3 regions of the Pseudomonas sp. GW821-FHT07B01 genome follow, and region 1 is predicted to be linked to each of the others. Evidence: predicted binding sites of a transcription regulator. Region 1 holds the regulator's gene; each other region holds the start of a gene.
The links. Region 1 encodes FliA, which starts transcription of late flagellar genes. Its sites were predicted from a motif close to CTAAAGTTTNNNNNNNNNNNGCCGNTAA; they were not measured.

Region 1 (7,240 bases):
ACGATGGCCATGGGCATGCCATAGATCACGCAACTGGCTTCATCCTGGGCCCAGATGGCGCTACCGCCCTGTTTGAGCAGGCGCGCACCTTCACGGCCATCGGCGCCCATACCGGTGAGCACCACCGCCAGAACTTTGTCGCCATAGGACTTGGCCGCCGAACCGAAGGTGATGTCCACACACGGCTTGTAGTTCAGGCGCTCATCGCCCGGTAGGATTTTGATCGCGCCACGCCCGTCCACCATCATCTGCTTGCCGCCCGGCGCCAGCAGTGCCAGGCCAGGACGCAGAACGTCGCCATCCTCGGCTTCCTTGACGGTGATACGGCACAGCTTGTCCAGGCGCTCGGCGAAGGCTTTGGTGAACGCCGCCGGCATGTGTTGCACCAGCACAATCGGCGCCGGGAAGTTGGCCGGCAGTTGAGTCAATACCCGCTGCAAGGCCACCGGGCCGCCGGTAGAGGTGCCGATGGCGACCAGCTTGTAAGCCTTGCGCTTGGGCGCGGGCGAATGCGCACTCGACGCTGCGGCGGCACGTACCGGCGCGACCGCAGGCCGGGCCACGGGCGCAGGCGCCGGGCGCGCAAACGACGAGGTCGGCGCCGCTGCTACGGGCGCAGGCGTGGCAGCTGGCGCGGGCGTGCTGAACAAGCTGCGACGGTTACTGCGGGAAATGCTGTGCACCTTCTCGCACAGCATCTGCTTGACCTTGTCAGGGTTGCGCGAGATGTCTTCGAAATTCTTCGGCAAAAAGTCCACCGCGCCGGCATCCAAAGCGTCGAGGGTCACCCGCGCGCCTTCGTGAGTCAGCGAGGAAAACATCAATACCGGTGTAGGGCAGCGTTGCATGATGTGGCGCACGGCCGTGATGCCATCCATCATCGGCATCTCGTAGTCCATGGTGATCACGTCCGGCTTCAAGGCAATGGCTTGATCGATCGCCTCTTTGCCGTTGGTGGCCGTGCCGACCACCTGGATCGTTGGATCAGCGGAAAGAATTTCCGAGACGCGGCGGCGGAAGAAACCCGAATCGTCCACCACCAGGACCTTGACTGCCATAAACACTCCGTTAGGCGGGGCGGGCATGACCGCCCTGCCCCACCAAAATCAAATACGCCGTGCGGCGTAACGCTTGAGCATGCTCGGAACATCGAGAATCAGTGCGATGCGACCGTCACCGGTAATGGTTGCGCCCGACATGCCTGGGGTTCCCTGCAGCATCTTGCCCAAAGGCTTGATCACCACTTCTTCCTGGCCCACCAGTTGGTCGACCACAAAGCCGATGCGCTGGGTGCCCACGGACAGAATCACCACATGGCCTTCGCGCTGTTCTTCATGGGCGGCCGAGGCCACCAGCCAACGCTTGAGGTAGAACAGCGGCAACGCCTTGTCACGCACGATCACCACTTCCTGGCCGTCCACCACGTTGGTGCGCGACAGGTCGAGGTGGAAGATCTCGTTGACGTTGACCAGCGGGAAGGCGAACGCCTGGTTGCCCAGCATCACCATCAGGGTCGGCATGATCGCCAGGGTCAACGGCACCTTGATGACGATCTTGGAGCCCTGGCCCTTGGTCGAGTAGATATTGATCGAGCCGTTGAGCTGGCTGATCTTGGTCTTCACCACGTCCATGCCCACGCCACGCCCGGACACGTCGGAGATCTCGGTCTTGGTCGAAAACCCCGGGGCAAAGATCAGGTTGTAGCACTCGGTATCGGTGAGGCGGTCGGCGGCGTCCTTGTCCATCACGCCGCGCTTGACCGCGATATTGCGCAAGATGGTCGGGTCCATGCCTTTGCCGTCATCGGTGATCGACAGCAGGATGTGGTCGCCCTCTTGCTCCGCCGCCAAAATCACTTTGCCGTTGCGGGACTTGCCGGCGGCTTCGCGTTCTTCCGGGGTTTCTACACCATGGTCGACCGCGTTGCGCACCAAGTGGACCAGCGGGTCGGCCAGGGCCTCGACGAGGTTTTTGTCGAGGTCGGTTTCTTCGCCCACCAGCTCCAGGTTGATTTCTTTCTTGAGCTGGCGCGCCAGGTCGCGAACCAGGCGCGGGAAACGGCCGAAGACTTTCTTGATCGGCTGCATCCGCGTTTTCATCACCGCGGTTTGCAGGTCGGCGGTGACCACGTCGAGGTTCGACACGGCCTTCTGCATGGCTTCGTCGCCACTGTTCAGGCCCAGGCGCACCAGGCGGTTACGCACCAGCACCAGTTCGCCCACCATGTTCATGATGTCGTCCAGGCGCGCGGTATCCACGCGCACGGTGGTTTCGGCTTCGCTGGCGGGTTTTTCCGCAGCAGCCGGCGCGGCTGCACGCGCAGGGGCCGGGGCGGCAGCAGGTGCTGGCTTGGCAGCCGGCGCAGGTTTGGCAGCAACCGGTGCCGCAGTGGCAGCGGCTGGCGCTGTAACCTGGGCGGCAGCGGCCGGGGCCACTTCGCTGAACTTGCCTTTGCCGTGCAACTCGTCGAGCAGGGCTTCGAATTCGTGATCGGAGATCAACCCGTCACCGGCCGGTGCGGTACTGGCCGCTGGCGCAGCGGCGGCGGCAGTCGCCGCCACCTCGGGCAGGGCTTCGGCCACAAAAGTGCCTTTGCCATGCAGTTGGTCGAGCAGTGCCTCGAACTCGTCGTCGGTGATGTCGGTGCTGGCGTTGGCAGCGGGTGCTTCTGGCGCAGCGGCAGGCGGGGCCACGGCATCTGCTGCGAACTGGCCTTTGCCGTGCAACTGGTCGAGCAACGACTCGAATTCGGCGTCGGTAATGTCTTCACTGCTCGGCGTCGCGGCAGGCTGCACCGGCGCTTCAGCCTCGGCCTTGACCGCGCTGAGGGAGTTGAGCAGTTGTTCGAACTCGCTGTCGGTCACGTCCGGCTCGGCTTGCGCCACCGGTTCCGGTGCGGCCTCGACCACCGGCGCAGCCGCGGTGTCGGCAGGTTCGGCCAGGCGCGCCAGGGCGGCCAGCAGTTCCGGGGTGGCAGCGGTGATCGGTGCACGTTCACGCACCTGGCTGAACATGCCGTTGACCGCATCCAGTGCTTCGAGAATCACGTCCATCAATTCCGAGTCGACGTGACGCTCACCCTTGCGCAGGATGTCGAAGACGTTCTCGGCGATGTGGCAGCACTCCACCAGCTCATGGAGCTGGAGGAAGCCGGCGCCCCCTTTTACAGTGTGAAAACCGCGAAAAATTGCATTGAGCAGGTTCGCATCATCCGGTCGGCTTTCCAGCTCGACCAGTTGTTCGGACAGTTGCTCTAGAATTTCGCCGGCCTCTACAAGGAAATCCTGAAGGATTTCTTCATCGGCGCCGAAGCTCATGTGGGTGCTCCTTAGAAGCCTAAACTGGATAACAGGTCATCTACGTCATCCTGACCTGACACAACGTCTTCACGTTTATCGGCATGAATCTGCGGACCTTCACCCTTGGCGAGATGTTTTTGTGGATCTTTTTCCGAGAGGATCGCTTCGCGGTCATGTTCGATGCCGGCAAAACGATCGACCTGGCCGGCCATCAGCACCAATTTGAGCAAGTTGCTTTCCACTTCGGTGACCAACTGAGTCACGCGCTTGATCACCTGGCCGGTGAGGTCCTGGTAATCCTGGGCCAGCAGGATGTCGTTGAGGTTGCTGGCCACCGTGCGGTTTTCCTGTTCGCTGCGCGACAAGAACCCGTCGACGCGACGCGCCAATTCACGAAACTCTTCAGCGCCGACTTCGCGGCGCATGAAGCGGCCCCAGTCCTGGCTCAAGGCCTGGGCTTCGGTGGCCATGCCGTTGACCAGGGGCGTGGCGTTTTCCACCAGGTCCATGGTGCGGTTGGCCGCTGCCTCGGTCAGCCTGACCACATAGGACAGGCGCTCAGTGGCATCAGTGATCTGGGAAATTTCTTCGGCCTGGGGCATGCGCGGGTCAATCTGGAAATTGACGATCGCACTGTGCAGCTCGCGTGTGAGCTTGCCCACTTCCTGGTACAGGCCGCGGTCACGGGTCTGGTTAAGCTCATGGATCAACTGCACCGCATCGGCGAACTGGCCTTTTTCCAGGCTGTCGACCAACTGGTGAGCATGTTTTTTCAGGGTCGACTCAAAGTCGCCCTGTGACGTTTCGTTATGCTCCATAGCTCCCCCGCGATGGCATTAGCCGTGGATGCGTTCGAAGATTTTCTCGATCTTCTCTTTCAAGGCCAGTGCCGTGAATGGCTTGACCACGTAACCGTTGACCCCGGCCTGGGCGGCTTCGATGATCTGTTCGCGCTTGGCTTCGGCGGTCACCATCAGCACAGGCAGGCTGCGCAGTTTTTCATCGGCGCGCACATGGCGCAGCAGGTCGATACCGGTCATGCCCGGCATGTTCCAGTCGGTCACCAGAAAGTCGATGCTCCCGCTGTTGAGAATCGGAATGGCCGTCAGGCCGTCATCCGCCTCGACCGTGTTGGTGAACCCAAGGTCACGCAACAGGTTTTTAATGATCCGCCGCATCGTTGAGAAGTCATCAACGATGAGGATTTTCATGTTCTTGTCCAATTCGACCTCCAAGCAGTCTTAAACGCGCCCAGCACCTGGACGCGCCATTTCAATCAACAGGCGTTACACAAAAAGGACTGCCCAGGGCACCACGGCACATAGCCGCGAAACCTTGCGATCTCACGGCAGCGTCTGCAGTGCCCCCACACTGCCTGTCAGCGCGCGCGCCACTCGGCCAATCGGCCCCGCAAGCGGGCTGCGCACTGGCTATGCAACTGGCTGACACGCGATTCGCTGACCCCCAGGACCTCACCGATTTCCTTGAGGTTCAGCTCTTCGTCGTAGTACAGCGCCAGCACCAGCCGCTCACGCTCTGGCAAATTGGCGATTGCATCGGCCAACGCGCCCTGGAAACGTTCATCTTCCAGGTCGCGCGACGGCTCCGTATGCGCGCTCGCGCCGTCCTCGTGCAGCCCTTCGTGTTCGCCGTCCTGTAAAAGGTCGTCGAAACTGAACAGGCGGCTGCCCAAGGTATCGTTCAAAATCCCGTAGTAATCGTCGAGACTCAATTGGAGTTCGGCCGCAACTTCATGATCTTTAGCGTCACGGCCGGTTTTTGCTTCAATTGCACGAATTGCATCGCTGACCATGCGCGTATTGCGGTGTACCGAACGCGGCGCCCAATCGCCTTTACGCACTTCATCGAGCATCGCGCCACGGATACGGATACCCGCATACGTTTCGAAACTGGCACCCTTGCTGGCGTCGTATTTGGTCGAGACTTCAAGCAGGCCGATCATGCCGGCCTGGATCAAGTCTTCGACCTGCACACTCGCAGGCAGGCGCGCCAACAGGTGATAGGCAATGCGCTTGACCAACGGCGCATAGCGCTCGATCAATTCGCCCTGGCTGTCACGTGCCGACTTTTTGTAAAGGTTGTAGCCGCTGGATGTCATAGCACCGGTCCTGCGCTCGTCTGATGCACCAAACGCTCGACGAAAAACTCCAGATGCCCCCGCGGGTTGGCGGGCAACGGCCAGGTATCGACCTTCTGGGCAATGGCCTTGAACGCCAGTGCGCATTTCGAACGAGGGAACGCTTCGTAGACCGCACGCTGCTTTTGCACGGCCTTGCGCACACACTCGTCATAGGGAACTGCGCCGACGTATTGTAAGGCCACATCGAGGAAGCGATCCGTGACCTTGGTCAACTTGGCGAACAGGTTGCGCCCTTCCTGCGGGCTCTGGGCCATGTTGGCCAACACGCGAAAGCGGTTCATGCCGTAGTCACGGTTAAGCAGCTTGATCAGCGCATAGGCGTCGGTGATGGAGGTGGGTTCGTCGCACACCACCAACAGCACTTCCTGCGCTGCGCGCACAAAGCTGACCACCGACTCGCCGATCCCGGCGGCGGTGTCGATCACCAGCACGTCGAGGTTGTCGCCGATGTCGCTGAACGCCTGGATCAGCCCGGCATGCTGCGCGGGGCTCAGGTGCACCATGCTCTGGGTGCCCGAGGCCGCCGGCACGATGCGAATGCCTCCGGGGCCCTGGAGCAGCACGTCGCGCAGCTCACAACGGCCTTCGATCACATCGGCCAGGGTATGTTTGGGTGTCAGCCCCAGCAGAACGTCCACGTTCGCCAAGCCCAGGTCAGCATCCAGCAGCATGACGCGACGGCCAAGCTCTGCCAGGGCCAGGGACAAATTCACTGACACGTTAGTTTTCCCGACGCCACCTTTGCCGCCGGTCACCGCGATCACCTGTACGGGATGCATGCTGCCCATTTTATTTCTTTACCTTGTCTTGCTTAGACGCAGGCTACATGGCTTGGCCGCGTGAATCGCTTGCAGACCATCGATGTAGGTACATTTCACGGTGTTCATCCTGCCTCAACCCACCCGTTTAGCCGGGTGGTGGTAAAGGTCGGCGAACATATCGGCCATCGCTTCCTCGCTAGGCTCGTCTTGCATTTGCACACTCACGGCACGGCTGACCAACTGATGACGGCGCGGCAGATGCAGATCATCCGGGATCCGCGGCCCGTCGGTGAGGTAGGCAACCGGTAATTCATGGCTGATGGCCAGGCTCAACACCTCGCCCAGGCTCGCGGTTTCATCGAGCTTGGTGAGGATGCAACCGGCCAGGCCGCAACGCTTGTAACTGTGATAAGCAGCGGTAAGAACCTGTTTCTGGCTGGTGGTTGCAAGCACCAGGTAATTTTTTGACTTGATGCCTCGCCCGGCCAGGCTTTCGAGCTGCATACGCAGCGCCGGATCACTGGCTTGCAGGCCGGCGGTATCGATCAGCACCACGCGCTTGCGCAGCAACGGGTCGAGGGCATTGGCCAGGGACTGGCCCGGGTCGACATGGGTTACCGGCACGTTGAGGATGCGGCCCAGGGTCTTGAGCTGCTCCTGAGCGCCGATACGGTAACTGTCCATGCTCACCAGGGCGATATTCTGCGCGCCGTATTTAAGCACGTAACGGGCCGCAAGCTTTGCCAGGGTGGTGGTCTTGCCCATGCCGGCGGGGCCGACCATGGCGATTACACCGCCCTCTTCCAGGGGTTCGATTTCCGGCGTGGCAATCATGCGCGCCAAGTGCGCCAGCAGCATGCGCCAGGCCTGGCGCGGCTCTTCGACTTCAGCGGTCAAGGCCAGCAGGTCGCGGGACAACGGGCCGGACAGGCCGATGCGTTGCAGGCGACGCCAGAGGTTGGCTTGCTGCGGCTTGCTGCCTTGCAGTTGGGTCCAGGCCAGCGAGCCGAGCTGCACTT
Region 2 (7,240 bases), on a different contig from region 1:
GCCGCCCGCCGCGCCGGGGAGGATACCGACGTCGGCAGGCGCAAGGCCCAGCTCGCGGATGCGGGTGAAGGCGCGCTTGCCGGCCTTGAGGGTCAAGGCCGGGAACTTGATATGGATGGCTGTCATACCGGTCTCTGTTGAGGCGAGCGGGGCAGTATAGGAAATCTCGCAGGCAGTGGGAAAAATGGCTTGACTGGAATTGCCATGGTGGCAATTCAGTTTCAGTTAAGTTGCGGCGCGTACCGTGGCCGGCGTAGGAAAACATCATGTAACGGAGACTTATCATGAAGGGCCTCACTGCCCTGGGCGCCGCCGCTATCATCCTCGTTACGGCGACCCCGGCCGCCGCGGTGGACCCCGACAAGCCACTGATCGTGCCGGCCACTGTTACAATTGTCGCTTTCGATCAATTGGAAGCTACGGCCCTGGCCCTTCACCCTGGTTCGACGCTGCTGGACACCGATTTGGATGAGGAATACGGCAAGTACGTCTATGAAGTCGAGCTGCGAGATACCGACGGCATTGAATGGGATGTTGAATTGAACGCGCTCACCGGGCAGGTTCTCAAGAATCATCAGGATACGTAATGAAGGTAAATTTACGCGTCGGCAGTCGCGTGGCGCTGGTGCTCATGGTGTTCTGTTCCAGCCTGGCGGCCCGCGACCTCAACCAGGACGAAGCCCTGGCCCTGCGCCAACAAGGCGTCATCCTGCCATTGGAACAGCTGTTGCAGCAGGCCATGGCGCGATACCCCGGCTCACGGCTGCTGGAAGCCGAACTGGAAAAGAAACACGGGCAATACGCCTATGAAGTGGAACTGGTGACCACCGAGGGCGTGGTGCGCGAGATCAAGCTGGATGCCACCAATGGCGACCTGATCAAAGATGAGGAAGACTGATGCGCCTGCTCCTGGTGGAAGACAACGTGCCCCTGGCCGACGAACTGATGGCCGGCCTGCAGCGCCAGGGTTATGCAGTCGACTGGCTGGCCGACGGCCGGGACGCCGTGTATCAAGGGCGCAGCGAGCCCTATGACTTGATCATTCTCGACCTTGGCCTGCCCGGTTTGCCCGGGCTTGACGTGCTGGCGCAATGGCGCGCCGCCGCGTTGGCCATCCCGGTGCTGATCCTCACGGCCCGCGATTCCTGGGCCGAGCGCATCGAAGGGCTCAAGGCCGGCGCCGATGATTACCTGAGCAAACCCTTTCACCCTGAAGAACTGTACCTGCGCATCCAGTCGCTGCTGCGCCGCTCCCATGGCCAGACGAACCAGCCCACCCTGCAAGCTGCCGGCCTGCATCTGGATGAAGGGCGCCAGTGCGTGCTACGTGACGGCGCCGAGATCCAGCTGACGGCTGCCGAGTTTCGTTTGTTGCGCTATTTCATGCTGCATCCCGAACAGATCCTGTCCAAAAGCCACCTGGCCGAACACTTGTATGACGGCGAGACCGAGCGCGACTCCAATGTGCTGGAGGTGCACGTCAACCATCTGAGGCGCAAATTGGGCCGCAGCGTGATCGAGACCCGGCGAGGCCAGGGCTACCGTTTCGGCGCCACCCCGGCATGAGGTCGATCCAGCGGCGCTTGAGCCTGGGGTTGATCAGCGTGATGGTGATTGTCGGCGTGGTGCTGGCGCAAACCAGCCTGTGGTTGTTCGAGGCGGGTTTGCAACGCTACCTTGAAGCGGGCTTGCGCAACGACAGCGAAAACCTGCTGGTGGCGCTGGTGCGTGGGCCCAACGGCGTGCAGTTGGATGAGCAACGCCTGTCGCCGGCGTACCAGCGGCCGTTTTCCGGGCATTACTTTCGTATCGACTTTGCCGATGTGCATTGGCGCTCCCGTTCATTGTGGGACCAGGAACTGCCCCGGCTCCCGGTGGCGGGGCTCAAGGGCAACCTGCAACTGGGCCCCGAAGGCCAGCAACTGTTGGTGCTGCGCTCGGACTACAAGCGCTTCGGCCAATCGATTTCCATCAGCGTGGCCCAGGACTACACGCCTGTGCGCGAAAGCTTTCGCCTGATGCGCCAGGTCGGCCTGGTGATGGGGCTGGCGGCGCTGCTGTTGGTGCTGATCCTGCAACGGGTCACCGTGCGCCGTGCCCTGCGCCCCCTGGAGACCGCACGCAACCAGATCGCCCAACTGCAACAAGGCCAGCGCTCGCAACTCGACACCCAGGTGCCGCTTGAGCTGGAGCCCCTAGTGGCGCAGATCAACCACCTGTTGGCGCACACCGAAGACAGCCTCAAGCGCTCCCGCAACGCCCTCGGCAACCTGGGGCATGCGCTGAAAACCCCGCTGGCAGTGTTGTTGAGCGCCGCCTCCAGTGACGCCCTCAAGGATCATCCGCAACTGAGCCAGTTGCTGCGCGAGCAATTGGAGCAGGTGCAGCAGCGCCTCAACCGTGAACTCAACCGTGCGCGCCTGGCGGGCGATGCCTTGCCGGGCGCGTTGTTTGACTGTGAACAAGAGCTGCCCGGTTTACTGGCCACCCTGCGCATGATCCACGGCGAACACCTGGACCTCAGCTATCAGGTGGCGCCGGGCCTGCAACTGCCCTGGGACCGTGAAGACCTGCTGGAACTGCTGGGCAATCTGTTGGACAACGCCTGTAAATGGGCGGACGCCGAGGTACGCCTGAGCGTCAGCGAGGCGCCCCAGGGCTATCGGCTGGCGGTGGAAGACGACGGCCCCGGCATTCCCGAGGCTCAGCGTGACCAAGTGTTCAGCCGTGGCGCACGCCTGGATGAGCAAAGGGTTGGCCATGGCCTGGGTTTGGGGATCGTGCGGGACATCGTTGAGGTGTGGGATGGGGTGTTGCAACTGCAAGAAAGCGAGCTGGGTGGGCTCAAGGTATTGATCCAGTTGCCACGCCGCTAGCATTCACACACCACCGCTCAAAATGTGGGAGCTGGCTTGCCTGCAATAGCATCGACTCGGTTTGCCTGACATACCGAGGTGTCTGCATCGCGGGCAAGCCCGGCTCCCACAGAAAAGCCTTGCTACATTTAGACCCTGAACTGATCCATCAACCCCTGCTGCTGATTTGCCAGGCTGTTCAGCGCCTGACTGACCCGCGCCGATTCATTGGCCTGCTCCGACAACGACTCGGTCACATCGCGGATGGTCGCCACGTTGCTGTTGATCTCTTCGGCCACGGCGCTTTGCTCTTCGGCGGCGCTGGCGATTTGCAGGTTCATATCACTGATCACCGTGACCGCATCGCCAATCTGGCGCAAGGCGGTGACGGCCTGGCCGACCTGTTCGACGCTGCCCTGAGCCTGGCGATAGCTGTTGCCCATGGAGCCGACCACGTCGCTGGTACCGGTTTGCAATTGTTCGATCACCAGGCGGGTTTCTTCCACCGATTCCTGGGTGCGCCGCGCCAGGTTGCGCACTTCGTCGGCGACCACGGCAAAACCGCGGCCGGCTTCACCGGCGCGAGCGGCTTCGATGGCGGCGTTGAGCGCCAACAGATTGGTCTGCTCGGCGATGCCGCGAATCACTTCAAGCACCGAGCCGATCTGTTCGCTGTTGGCGGCCAAGCCTTCTACCTGGGTCATGGCGGTGCTCATGTCGGCGGCGAGCTCGCCAATGTTGGCGGTGGTGCGGTCGATAACCGTCAAGCCTTGGCGAGTCGCCTGGTCGGCATCTCGGGCGGCTTGGGCCGCCTGGGCGGCGCTGCGGGCCACGTCCTGGGCGGTGGCGCTCATTTCGTGGGATGCGGTGGCCACCTGATCAACCTGACGGTACTGCTGCTCCATGCCGGCGCTGGTTTGCGTGGCAATAGCGGCGGACTGGTCGGCGGTGCCGCGGGCGTCCTGCACCGAGCGTTTGACCTCGGCAATGATCGGCTGCAGCTTGTCGAGGAAACGGTTGAACCAGCCGGCCAATTGGCCCAGTTCGTCCTGTTTGGCGTAGGCCAGGCGTCGGGTCAGGTCGCCTTCGCCGCTGGCGATATCCTCAAGCATGTGCGCCACGCCAAGGATTGGCCGGGTCACGCTGCGCGCCATCAGCCACACCAGGATCAAGCCGACCACGGCGGCGAGCAGGCCCAGGCCCAGTTCTAGCAGGGTGCCTTTGGCGTTGTCGGCGTCCAGCTGGTTTTTCAGCGCTTCGGCGGGGGCGACCAGGACTTTTTCCGGTACATCCAGCAATACGCCCCACGCCTTACCGCCGGGAATCGGCGCAAAAGGCGCCAGTACCTTGAGTTGATGGTCGGTGCGCAGGCTGCGCGTCTGGGTACTGCTGGCCAAGGCACTGGTCAACTGTGCGCCGCTGGCCGGGTCGACCTGCTCCAGGCGTTGGCTGAGTTTGCTGGCATCCGGGCTGTAGCCGGCCAGTAAGCCGGTCGGGCTGAGGATGCTGACTTGGGTCTGGCCGTCGTACAGTTTCTGGCTGGCCTGTTGGCTGACCGCCTGCAGGCTGTTGAGGTTGATATCCACCGATAGCGAGGCGATGACTTTGCCATTGACCATCAGCGGGAACACGATGCTGGTCATCAGCACGTTCTGGCCGTCGATCACATAGAAGTAGGGCTCGATCACGCAGGGCTTGAGAGTCGTGCGCGGGCAGGTGAACCAGGCGTTGGCCTTTTCGCCGCTGGGGCCGATGGAGGTGTCGGCCATGTCGCTCTCGGGCAGCGCCATCGAGGTGATTTTCCCCGGTGTCGGTTGCGACCAGTACAGCGCGAAACGGCCTTTGTCATTGCTGCCCAGTTCCGCCTGATTGGCGAACAGTTCGTCCTTGCCGTCCAGCGCATTGGCTTCGAACACCAGGGACAGGCCGAGCAGGTCAGGGTTGGCCTGTAGCGCGGCCTTGACCTGGCGGGTCAGGTCTTCACGGGTGTCGAAGGCATCGAGAAAGCGCTTCTCGGCCTGTTCGCGCAAAAACAGCACCTGGCGGGAAAAGCCATGGCCGTACTGGTAGGCATCCATGAACTGCTGGCGAATGCCCAGCGCTTGCACTTCGCCTTGGGCCTCGATGCGCGACTGGGCGGCTTCGTCGAGCATCTGCATGCTGGATGCCTTGACCTGTTGCGAGCTCTGCGCCATGCGATACAGCGACAGACCCACCAGCAGGGTCACGATCCCCAGCAGGCAGAGGCCCGCCAGCAGGGTGATTTTCCATTGAATGGAGAGCTGCCTGAGCGACATCGGGACATCCTTACCTGAAAGCACATAGAGACAGCGTATCGGCCAGTGCCTGTAATTCTTTATGCGTGCAGAGGGCTTTGCCTCACCACAGTTTTTGACATGACAGCCCAGCTCCTGCAAAGTGCGCGCCCTCTAATAAGACCTCTTTCAAGCTTGCACGCCGGCAGCTGTTCCCATGGGCCGCGCGCGGGCATGCCTGTCTTTTTTGTTTCTGCTTGAGGTAACCATGATTAACGCAGTCATCGCCGCGGTCGGCACCATGCTGGTACTCAGCCTGTCCCGCGTGCACGTGGTCATCGCCATTATCGTCGGCGCCCTGGTGGGCGGCTTGACCGGTGGCCTGGGTATCGAGGCCACGCTCAAGGCCTTCAACGGCGGGCTGGGCGGCGGCGCAACCGTGGCCTTGTCCTACGCATTGCTCGGGGCTTTCGCCGTGGCGATTGCCAAGTCCGGACTGGCCCATGCCCTGGCGGACAAAGCCTTGCTGCTGGTGGACCGCCAGGACGCCAGCGGTGGCAACCACGTCAAATGGCTGCTGATCGGCCTGTTGTGGGTGGTGGCGATTGCCTCGCAGAACATCTTGCCGATCCACATTGCGTTTATTCCGCTGCTGGTACCCCCGCTGCTGTATGTGCTGACCAAGCTGCAACTGGACCGTCGCCTGATCGCCTGCGTGATGACCTTCGGCCTGATCACCCCGTACATGTTTCTGCCGGTGGGCTTTGGCAATATCTTCCTCAATCAGATCCTGCTGGCTAACGTCGCCAAGAGCGGGGTGGATATCAGCGGGGTCAATGTCACCCACGCCATGGGCTTGCCGGCGCTGGGCATGGTGGTCGGCCTGCTGGTGGCGGTGCTGATCAGCTACCGCAAAAAGCGTGTGTACGACCTGAAGAAAATCGAGCGTGTCGAGCAAGTAGCGGTGCAGTACAACCCGCTGACCCTGCTGGTGGCCGGCCTGGCGATCGCCTCGGCGTTCATCATCCAGTTGTGGCTGGACTCGATGATCATCGGCGCCCTGGCCGGGTTCCTGATCTTCTCGGTGTCGGGCATCGTGCGCTGGCGCGACACCGATGACCTGTTCACCGAAGGCATGAAAATGATGGCGATGATCGGCTTCATCATGATCGCGTCCTCAGGTTTTGCCGAAGTGCTCAAGGCCACCGGTGACGTGAACTCGCTGGTGCAAACCTCGGCGGCGTTCATCGGCCATAGCCGGGGCGTCGGCGCGTTGCTGATGCTGCTGGTGGGGTTGTTGGTGACCATGGGCATCGGTTCGTCGTTTTCCACGGTGCCGATCCTCGCGGCGATTTTCGTGCCGCTGTGTGTGCAACTGGGCTTCAGCCCGCTGGCCATCGTGTGCATTGTCGGTACCGCCGGTGCCTTGGGCGACGCCGGTTCGCCCGCCTCGGACTCCACCCTCGGCCCCACCTCCGGCCTGAACATCGACGGCCAGCACCACCATATCTGGGACACCGTGGTGCCGACCTTCCTGCACTACAACCTGCCGTTGCTGGCCTTCGGCTGGCTGGCTGCGATGACGCTCTGATCCAGGCGAGAACCTCTGTGGCGAGGGAGCTTGCTCCCGCTGGGCTGCGAAGCAGCCCCAAAAAAGCGTGCGGGCGCTGCGCACCCCAGCGGCAGCAAGCTGCCTCGCTACACAAGCTCGCGCCTACAGTAATCGCTCACATGGCCGTTAACCTCTCAAGTCGCCACTAACAAGAGAGAAAAGCCATGCGTCTGAGTTTGAAGGCCAAAGTCCTGGCCCTTGCTGTCGTGCCGGTGTTGTTGTTTGCCGTGGTCATCAGCCTGACCACCGTGTGGATTCTGCAGGGCCAGGCCCGCAACGAGGTGGATGAAACCCGCCAGCGCCTGCTCAACGACGCCAAGGCCACCCTGCAAAGTTATGTCGAGGTGGCCATGACCACCATCAAGCCGCTCTACGACGCGGCAGCCCCCGGCGACAGCGCGGCGCGGGCGCAGGTGGTCAAGTTGTTATCCAATACCAGCTACGGCAAAGACGGCTATTTCTTCGGCTACGACTCCGAAACCATCCGCCTGTTCAAGGGCAACAGCCCGGACGGCGTA
Region 3 (7,240 bases), 140 kb from region 1:
GCGAATTGGCGGACCACCTTGTAGTTATAGGCGGTACTTAAAGTAGTGTTCATGGTTCCCCATCCACGGTTCAACCCAAGCAAGTGCGGCACTTGGGCTGGAGTTATAGGCAGACTAAAAAGCGAGGCAAGCATGGGCAAAGAGCACAAGGCCAGTATTGACGGGGATCAATGGGCGCAGTGTGTACGGGAACATGGCTGGTTGTGGGATGTCGCCACCGGTGCGACGTCGGGTGAGCCGGTCACGCTGATCCTGGCCCACGGCGCTGGCGCACCGATGGACTCGGCGTTCATGAACGATATGGCCGCACGCCTTGCCGGGCATGGCGTGAGCGTGTTGCGCTTCGAGTTCCCGTACATGGCCCAGCGTCGCGTGGACGGCGGCAAACGCCCCCCGAATCCGGCGCCGAAACTGCTGGAGTGCTGGCGCGAGGTGTATGCCGAGGTGCGACATCATGTCGCTGGGAAACTGGCGATGGGCGGCAAGTCCATGGGCGGGCGGATGGCCAGTTTACTGGCCGATGAACTGGGCGCCGATGGGTTGGTGTGCCTGGGCTATCCGTTCTATGCGGTGGGTAAACCGGAGAAACCACGGGTCGAGCATCTGGCCGGGTTGAAAACGCCGACGTTGATTGTGCAGGGTGAGCGCGATGCGCTAGGCAATCGAGCGGCGGTTGAGGGGTATGACTTGTCGCCGAACATCGAGCTGATGTGGCTGGTGGCGGGGGATCATGATTTGAAGCCGTTGAAGGCGTCGGGATTTACCCATGAGCAGCATCTGGACGCGGCGGCGGTGCAGGTGTCGAGTTTTTTTGCTGAGTCTTGAATGAAACCTGTGGCGAGGGAGCTTGCTCCCGCTGGGCTGCGCAGCGGCCCCAAAAGTCTTGGGAGCGCTTCGCACTCCAGCGGGAGCAAGCTCCCTCGCCACAGTGGTCTATCGGTTAAAACGCTCCACCAGCGAATACTGGGTATTGGCGGTATGCGTCAACTCTTCACTCAGTTGCGCCGAGTTCATCGCCTGCTCCGAGGTCTGGTCCGCCAACAGTGCAATGGTGCTGATGTTGCGGCTGATCTCCTCGGCCACCGCACTTTGCTCCTCGGTTGCGGCTGCGATCTGAGTGGTCATGTCGGTGATATTGGCCACCGCCTCACTGATACCCACCAAGGCCTGGTCCGCTTCCATCACCCGCGCTACACCTTCTTCAGCCTGACGGTGCCCGGCGTCCATGGTCTGCACGGCGGCGGCCGCCGTGTGTTGCAGCTTGGCAATCAGGGTGTGGATCTGCCCGGTGGATTCGGCCGTACGCTGCGCCAGTTGGCGCACTTCATCGGCGACCACCGCAAATCCACGGCCCATCTCACCGGCACGCGCGGCTTCGATAGCGGCATTGAGCGCTAGCAGGTTGGTCTGGTCGGCGATGCCTTTGATCACATCGACCACGCCGCCGATTTCATCGCTGTCCTTGGCCAGTTGAGTGACGGTCACGCCGGTCTCGCCAACGGCGGCCGAAAGTCGCTGAATCGCCTCGCGGGTTTCCCCGGCGATATCGCGGCCGCGGCCGGTCAGGCGGTTGGCTTCCTGGGTGGCGTCGGCGGTGCGCTGCACGTGGCTGGCCACTTCTTGGGTGGTCGCCGCCATCTGGTTTACCGCAGTGGCCACCTGTTCGGTTTCCACGCGCTGGCGTTCCAGGCCGCTGGAGCTGTTGTGCGCCAGGGTGTTGGATTGCGCGGCCTGGTCGTTGAGGTGCTCGGCGGTGTCCTGCAGGCGGGTAAGACAGGTCTTCAGACGCGCTTCCTGGCTGAGGATCGACATTTCCAGGCGCGCTTGTGCGCCACGGCTGTCGGTGTACATCTGCGCGATCAACGGGTCGGACGTGGTCTGTTCGGCCAGGCGCAGCAAACGCTTGAGACCGCGCTGTTGCCAGCTCAAGCCCAGCAGGCCCAACGGCACCGACAGCGCCGCTGCCAGGGCGAAGCCCCATTGGGAGGTGAGGGTGGCGCCGATCATGAAGCTTAACTGGCTGACCAGGATAAACGGCAGCCAGTCCTGCAACACCGGCAGCCACTTGTCCCGTTGGGGGACGGCCGACTTGCCTTGGTTGATGCGTTGATAGAGCGCCTCGGCCCGGCGGATCTGCTCGGCGGTGGGCTTGATGCGCACCGATTCGTAGCCGATCACCTGGTTACCGTCGAAGACCGGCGTCACATAGGCGTTAACCCAATAGTGGTCACCGGTCTTGCAGCGATTCTTGACAATGCCCATCCATGGCAAGCCTTGTTTGAGCGTGGACCACATATGCGCGAACACGGCCGGCGGCACATCCGGGTGACGCACCAGGTTGTGTGGCGCGCGCACCAGTTCTTCGCGGGTGAACCCACTGATTTCGACGAAGGCGTCGTTGCAGTAGGTAATCACACCCTTGGCATCTGTGGTGGAGATCAACCGTTGCTGAGCGGGGAAGGTACGTTCGCGCTGGGTAACGGGTTGGTTATTACGCATGATTGTTCAATCCGCAAGGCTTTCAGGGGGTATCGGCCATGCGGGGCATTTATTTAACTTATTTTTGCAACAATCCTGCGAACGCTGGGCTGACTGTGGCGAGGGAGCTTGTTCCCGCTCGGGTGCGTAGCGCCCGCACGTTTTTTGGGGCCGCTTCGCAGCCCAGCGGGAGCAAGCTCCCTCGCCACGACCGCTCGTTCCGACAGGAAGGTAGGCTTAGCCGGCGAGCATCGGGTAGGTGAAGAGGCCGAAGTGCAGCAGATTCAAGCCAAAATGCGTGGCAATCGCCGCGCCCAAGCCACCAAAGCGATAGGCCAAGCCGTAACCCACGCCGGCAATACCCGCCAGCAGCATCCACTGCCAACCCGCAGCAAAATGCACCAGGCCAAATAACAGCGAGGCCAGCAGCAGCGCGAGGTTTTCGCCATAGGGCAGGTGTTTGAAGCGCTGGCTCAGGCCGCCCTGGATATACCCGCGAAACAGCGCTTCTTCGACCAATGTCACCAGCAGCAGGTTATTCAACACCCACAGCCACGCCTCGTCCGGCCACTTGGGCGCCCAACTGATCATCCCCAGCAGGGCCGCGCCACCCAAGGCGGCGATGGCGGCCAGAGTCAGGGCCATGGCTGTGACGCAGATCGACAGGCGCAATGAGCGCCGCGCCACAATCCACGGGCAGGCCAGCAACAGCCAGAAGCCGATCAGGGGTTTGTCCTGGTTCAGGTACATCGAGAAGGGCACTGAGTCCGGAGTAAAACGCTGGGGCGCAATACCGCGGCCGTTATAGAAACCCGGCAGCCAGTGCATCGCCAGGCCCAGGGCCAGGACGATAAACAAGCCGTGGCCCAAGTAGCGTGCCCAAGGGTTGCGTTGCTGGCGCACGGCGTACCCGGCCACCAGCAACAGTGCGATGGAGACCGCCGCCAGTACGCCCAGTTGGCCGTAGATCAAAGCCACGACATAGCCAATGGAAAGTAGGGTGAGGTACAGCCAGGGCAAAGCAATCATGTGAAATCCTTCGAAAAATCCGGGCGGCATTATAGCGAGCGGCCAGGTTCTAGGGCATGAAAACGCCTCCACGTACAAGGCAAGGGGGAAAGGATTGCAAAGTATGTTTGCGGCTGGTTATAGTCGTCGCGTCTTTATCCCTTCAAAAAGATCAGCACATGCCAGCTTCCCAGCGCATAGCGGTAGTCGATTCAGCGGTCAACGCTGTGGTCGTGCCGTGCGGCGCCAAGCAGCCTGCGCAGATCAGTCACTACCCCCCACCTGTCAGTAGCACGCCGGTGTACGCAGTCGTATCACCGCCGGGTGTTGGCATTTCGGGCTGATCAGCGATTCGCTGTTGCCCCTGCCCGCCTGAAAAAACCTACTGAAATTCAGTTTTTTACTGAGTCGGCTTTTTTGCCTGATAACAGGTGGTAACCATGTCTGTGCTTTCGAAACAATCCGTGGCCGCGGCGGCCTCGACGAGCGTGTTTGTCTTGCTGTGGAGCAGCGGGGCGATCTTCTCCAAGTTGGGCCTGGCCCATGCTTCGCCCTTTGCCTTTCTGTTGATCCGGTTTGCCATCGCCCTGATGGGGTTGGTGGTGTTGGGACCCATCCTCAAGTTGAAGCTGCCACGTCCCGGCAAGCCGCTGCTGTATGCGGCGGCGACGGGCCTGGTCTTGCTGGGGGCCTACCAGATTTTCTATCTGCTGGCCCTGGACCTCAACGTCACCCCTGGGGTGATGGCGACCATCATGGGTGTGCAGCCGATCCTCACCGTGGTGCTGATGGAGCGCCAACGCTCCTGGCGCCGGCTGTTCGGCCTGGGGTTGGGGTTGGCGGGCTTGATCATGGTGGTGTACCAGGGCATCGGGTTGGCGGGCATGTCCCTGGCCGGGATGGTGTTCGGGCTGCTGGCGCTGGCGAGCATGACGTTTGGCTCTATCATGCAAAAGCGCATCACCGACAACCCCTTGGGCACGCTGCCACTGCAATACCTGGCCGGGTTGCTACTGTGCGCGGTGTTCGTGCCGTTCCAGCCGTTCCACTTTGAACACAGTGCACGTTTTTACCTGCCGGTACTGTGGATGGGGCTGGTGGTGTCCGTGCTGGCGACGCTGTTGCTGTATCGGCTGATTGCCCGCGGCAACCTGGTGAATGTCACCAGTTTGTTCTATCTGGTGCCGGCGGTGACCGCGGTGATGGACTACCTGATCTTCGGTAACCGCCTGGCGCTGTTGAGCGTGCTGGGAATGGCGTTGATCATCGTCGGCTTGGTCTTCGTGTTCCGTAAGAGCTAGAAACCACCCCTGTAGGAGCGAGCTAGCTGTGGCGAGCAAGCTTGCTTGCGCTGGGGTGCGAAGCGCCCCCAGGAGCTTGCGACTGCTACGCAGTCGAGCGGGAGCAAGCTCCCTCGCCACAGGGGCGCTCCTACAGTTTTTGCGGGCGCAACACCAACCACAACGCCCCGGCAATCAATACACCACCATACAGATGAGCCATGGACAGCGGCTCATCCAACAACAACGCCCCCCACAACACGCCGAACGGCGGAATCATGAAGGTCACGGTCATTGACTTGACCGGGCCGATGGATGACAGCAGGCGGAAGTACAGGATGTAGGCGAACGCCGTACATACCAGCCCCAATCCCAGCAGCGACACCCACACCTGCCAGCCGCCCCAATTCGCCGGTGGCTGGGTGATGGCGCTGAAGGCGAAGAACGGCAGCAAAAACAACGTAGCACCCAGCATACTGCCCAAGGCAGAGAGACGACTGTCCAACCCGCCGCGCTGATCCAGCCAGCGTCGCGCCAGGAAACCGGCGAAGCCATAGCAGGTGGTCGCCAGCAGGCACGCCAATGCGCCCATTAACAGTTCCAGATCAAATGCCACCGGCCCCGCGCGGGTGAGCACGGCAACACCAAGCAGACCCAAGGCCACACCCGCTATTTTTGACGGCGTCAGGCGTTCGCTGAAAAACAACCCGCCGATCAGCACACCCATCAGCGGCGTGGTGGCGTTGAAAATCGCCGAATAACCCGCCGGCAGTACCTGCGCCGCCACCGAGTACATAGTCGCGGGAATCCCCGAGTTGATAACCCCCAGCAGCAGGACCGTCTTGAACTTGCCTTGGAAATCCCAGCTCACGCGCATCATCGCCAGGATCACCAATAAACCCGCGGCGGCAATCGACACGCGGAAAAACGCGGTGGGCACCGTGCCGATTTCCGGCGCGATGATGCGCATAAACAGGAAACTCGCGCCCCAGATGGCAGCCAGCCCCAGCAGATACAGGGTGTCAACAGGTCTCACGGAAAACTCCTACGCCAATCGGGCGCAGAAGTGTTGCCCAGCGGGCAGGTCGGCACAATGGCTAATTGCAGTCAGTTCACCCCTGCGCAAAATCATTCTTCTCCTGCCTCGGTTCACTGGCTAAGCTCTGGGCTTCCAGATACCCGTTCGAGGTTTCCCGCATGTCGCAGTCCGCCCTCGCTATCGCCCGGATGATCCTCGACGGTTTCGACGATTACCGTGAGCATTTCCGCCAGATCACCGATGGTGCCCGTGAGCGCTTCGAGAAGGCCCAGTGGCAGCAGGGGCAGGCGGCGTCGGCCGCGCGCATCAACCTCTATGAAGAGAAAGTCGCTGAGGTCACGACCCGCCTGTGCGCCAGTTTTGACCCTGCGCCGTTGCAGGACATCGGCCAGTGGCCCCTGGTAAAAAGCGCCTATATCGACCTGATCGACCTGCGCTTTGACGATGAGCTGTCGGAGACCTGGTACAACTCGATCTTCTGCGGCCTGTTCAGCCATGACCTGATCAGTGACGGCTGCATGTTCATCCATACCACCCGGCCTAGCCTGCGCCGGGCGCGGGCGGCGCAAACCCGTATCTACACGCCGGCCGGTAAAATAGCGGACATGCTGGCGCAGGTCTTCTCTGACTACAGCTTCAGCGAGCCCTACGCCGACCTGCCCGCCGACCTGCGCCGCCTCGAAGCCCAGTTGCGGGAAAACCTGCCGGATTGGGTGTGCAAGGACCCGGACCTCAAGGTCGAGTTGTTTTCCTCAGTGCTGTACCGCAACAAAGGCGCCTACCTCGTGGGGCGTATCTACACCCGCGACGAACAATGGCCGCTGGTGATTCCGCTGCTGCACCGCGAAGGGCGTGGCATCCAGATCGATGCGTTGATCACCGACGAAGCCGACGTGTCGATCATCTTCTCGTTCACCCGTTCCTATTTCATGGTCGACGTGCCCGTGCCAGCGGAATTCATTGGCTTTCTCAAGCGCATCCTGCCGGGCAAGCACATTGCCGAGTTGTACACCTCCATCGGTTTCTACAAGCACGGCAAATCCGAGTTCTACCGCGCGCTGATCAACCACCTGGCCACCACCGATGACCAGTTCATCATGGCCCCCGGCGTGCGCGGCATGGTCATGAGCGTGTTCACGCTGCCGGGTTTCAATACGGTGTTCAAGATCATCAAGGACCGCTTCTCGCCGTCGAAAAACGTCAACCGCGCCACGGTGATCGAAAAGTACCGCCTGGTGAAAAGCGTCGACCGGGTAGGGCGCATGGCCGACACCCAGGAGTTCGCCGACTTCCGCTTCCCCTTGAGCAAGTTCGAGCCCGAGTGCCTGGCCGAGCTGCTGGAAGTCGCCGCCGGTACCGTCGAAGTGGAGGGCGACACCGTGCTCATCCGCCACTGCTGGACCGAGCGACGCATGACCCCGCTCAACCTCTACCT

Region 2: the regulator FliA is predicted to act here: its motif matches at 5,188-5,215, upstream of AC07S6_RS25870 (methyl-accepting chemotaxis protein).
Region 3: the regulator FliA is predicted to act here: its motif matches at 2,529-2,556, upstream of AC07S6_RS01590 (methyl-accepting chemotaxis protein).

What each region holds. Positions count from the first base shown of each region.
Region 1 covers NZ_JBWKRA010000001.1:197,490-204,729, forward strand. Annotated here, with positions in the region: gene AC07S6_RS00925 (protein-glutamate methylesterase/protein-glutamine glutaminase) at 1-1,058, opposite strand, end outside; gene AC07S6_RS00930 (chemotaxis protein CheA) at 1,107-3,317, opposite strand; gene AC07S6_RS00935 (protein phosphatase CheZ) at 3,329-4,117, opposite strand; gene AC07S6_RS00940 (chemotaxis response regulator CheY) at 4,136-4,510, opposite strand; gene fliA (RNA polymerase sigma factor FliA) at 4,678-5,418, opposite strand; gene fleN (flagellar synthesis regulator FleN) at 5,415-6,248, opposite strand; gene flhF (flagellar biosynthesis GTPase FlhF) at 6,354-7,240, opposite strand, start outside.
Region 2 covers NZ_JBWKRA010000036.1:6,081-13,320, reverse strand. Annotated here, with positions in the region: gene AC07S6_RS25895 (patatin-like phospholipase domain-containing protein) at 1-126, opposite strand, end outside; gene AC07S6_RS25890 (PepSY domain-containing protein) at 285-587, shown strand; gene AC07S6_RS25885 (PepSY domain-containing protein) at 587-898, shown strand; gene AC07S6_RS25880 (response regulator transcription factor) at 898-1,566, shown strand; gene AC07S6_RS25875 (sensor histidine kinase) at 1,563-2,876, shown strand; gene AC07S6_RS25870 (methyl-accepting chemotaxis protein) at 3,005-5,152, opposite strand; gene AC07S6_RS25865 (Na+/H+ antiporter family protein) at 5,382-6,701, shown strand; gene ctpM (methyl-accepting chemotaxis protein CtpM) at 6,887-7,240, shown strand, end outside.
Region 3 covers NZ_JBWKRA010000001.1:335,947-343,186, reverse strand. Annotated here, with positions in the region: gene ccoN (cytochrome-c oxidase, cbb3-type subunit I) at 1-53, opposite strand, end outside; gene AC07S6_RS01595 (alpha/beta family hydrolase) at 133-825, shown strand; gene AC07S6_RS01590 (methyl-accepting chemotaxis protein) at 934-2,499, opposite strand; gene AC07S6_RS01585 (CPBP family intramembrane glutamic endopeptidase) at 2,716-3,507, opposite strand; gene AC07S6_RS01580 (DMT family transporter) at 3,927-4,787, shown strand; gene AC07S6_RS01575 (DMT family transporter) at 4,918-5,802, opposite strand; gene aceK (bifunctional isocitrate dehydrogenase kinase/phosphatase) at 5,964-7,240, shown strand, end outside.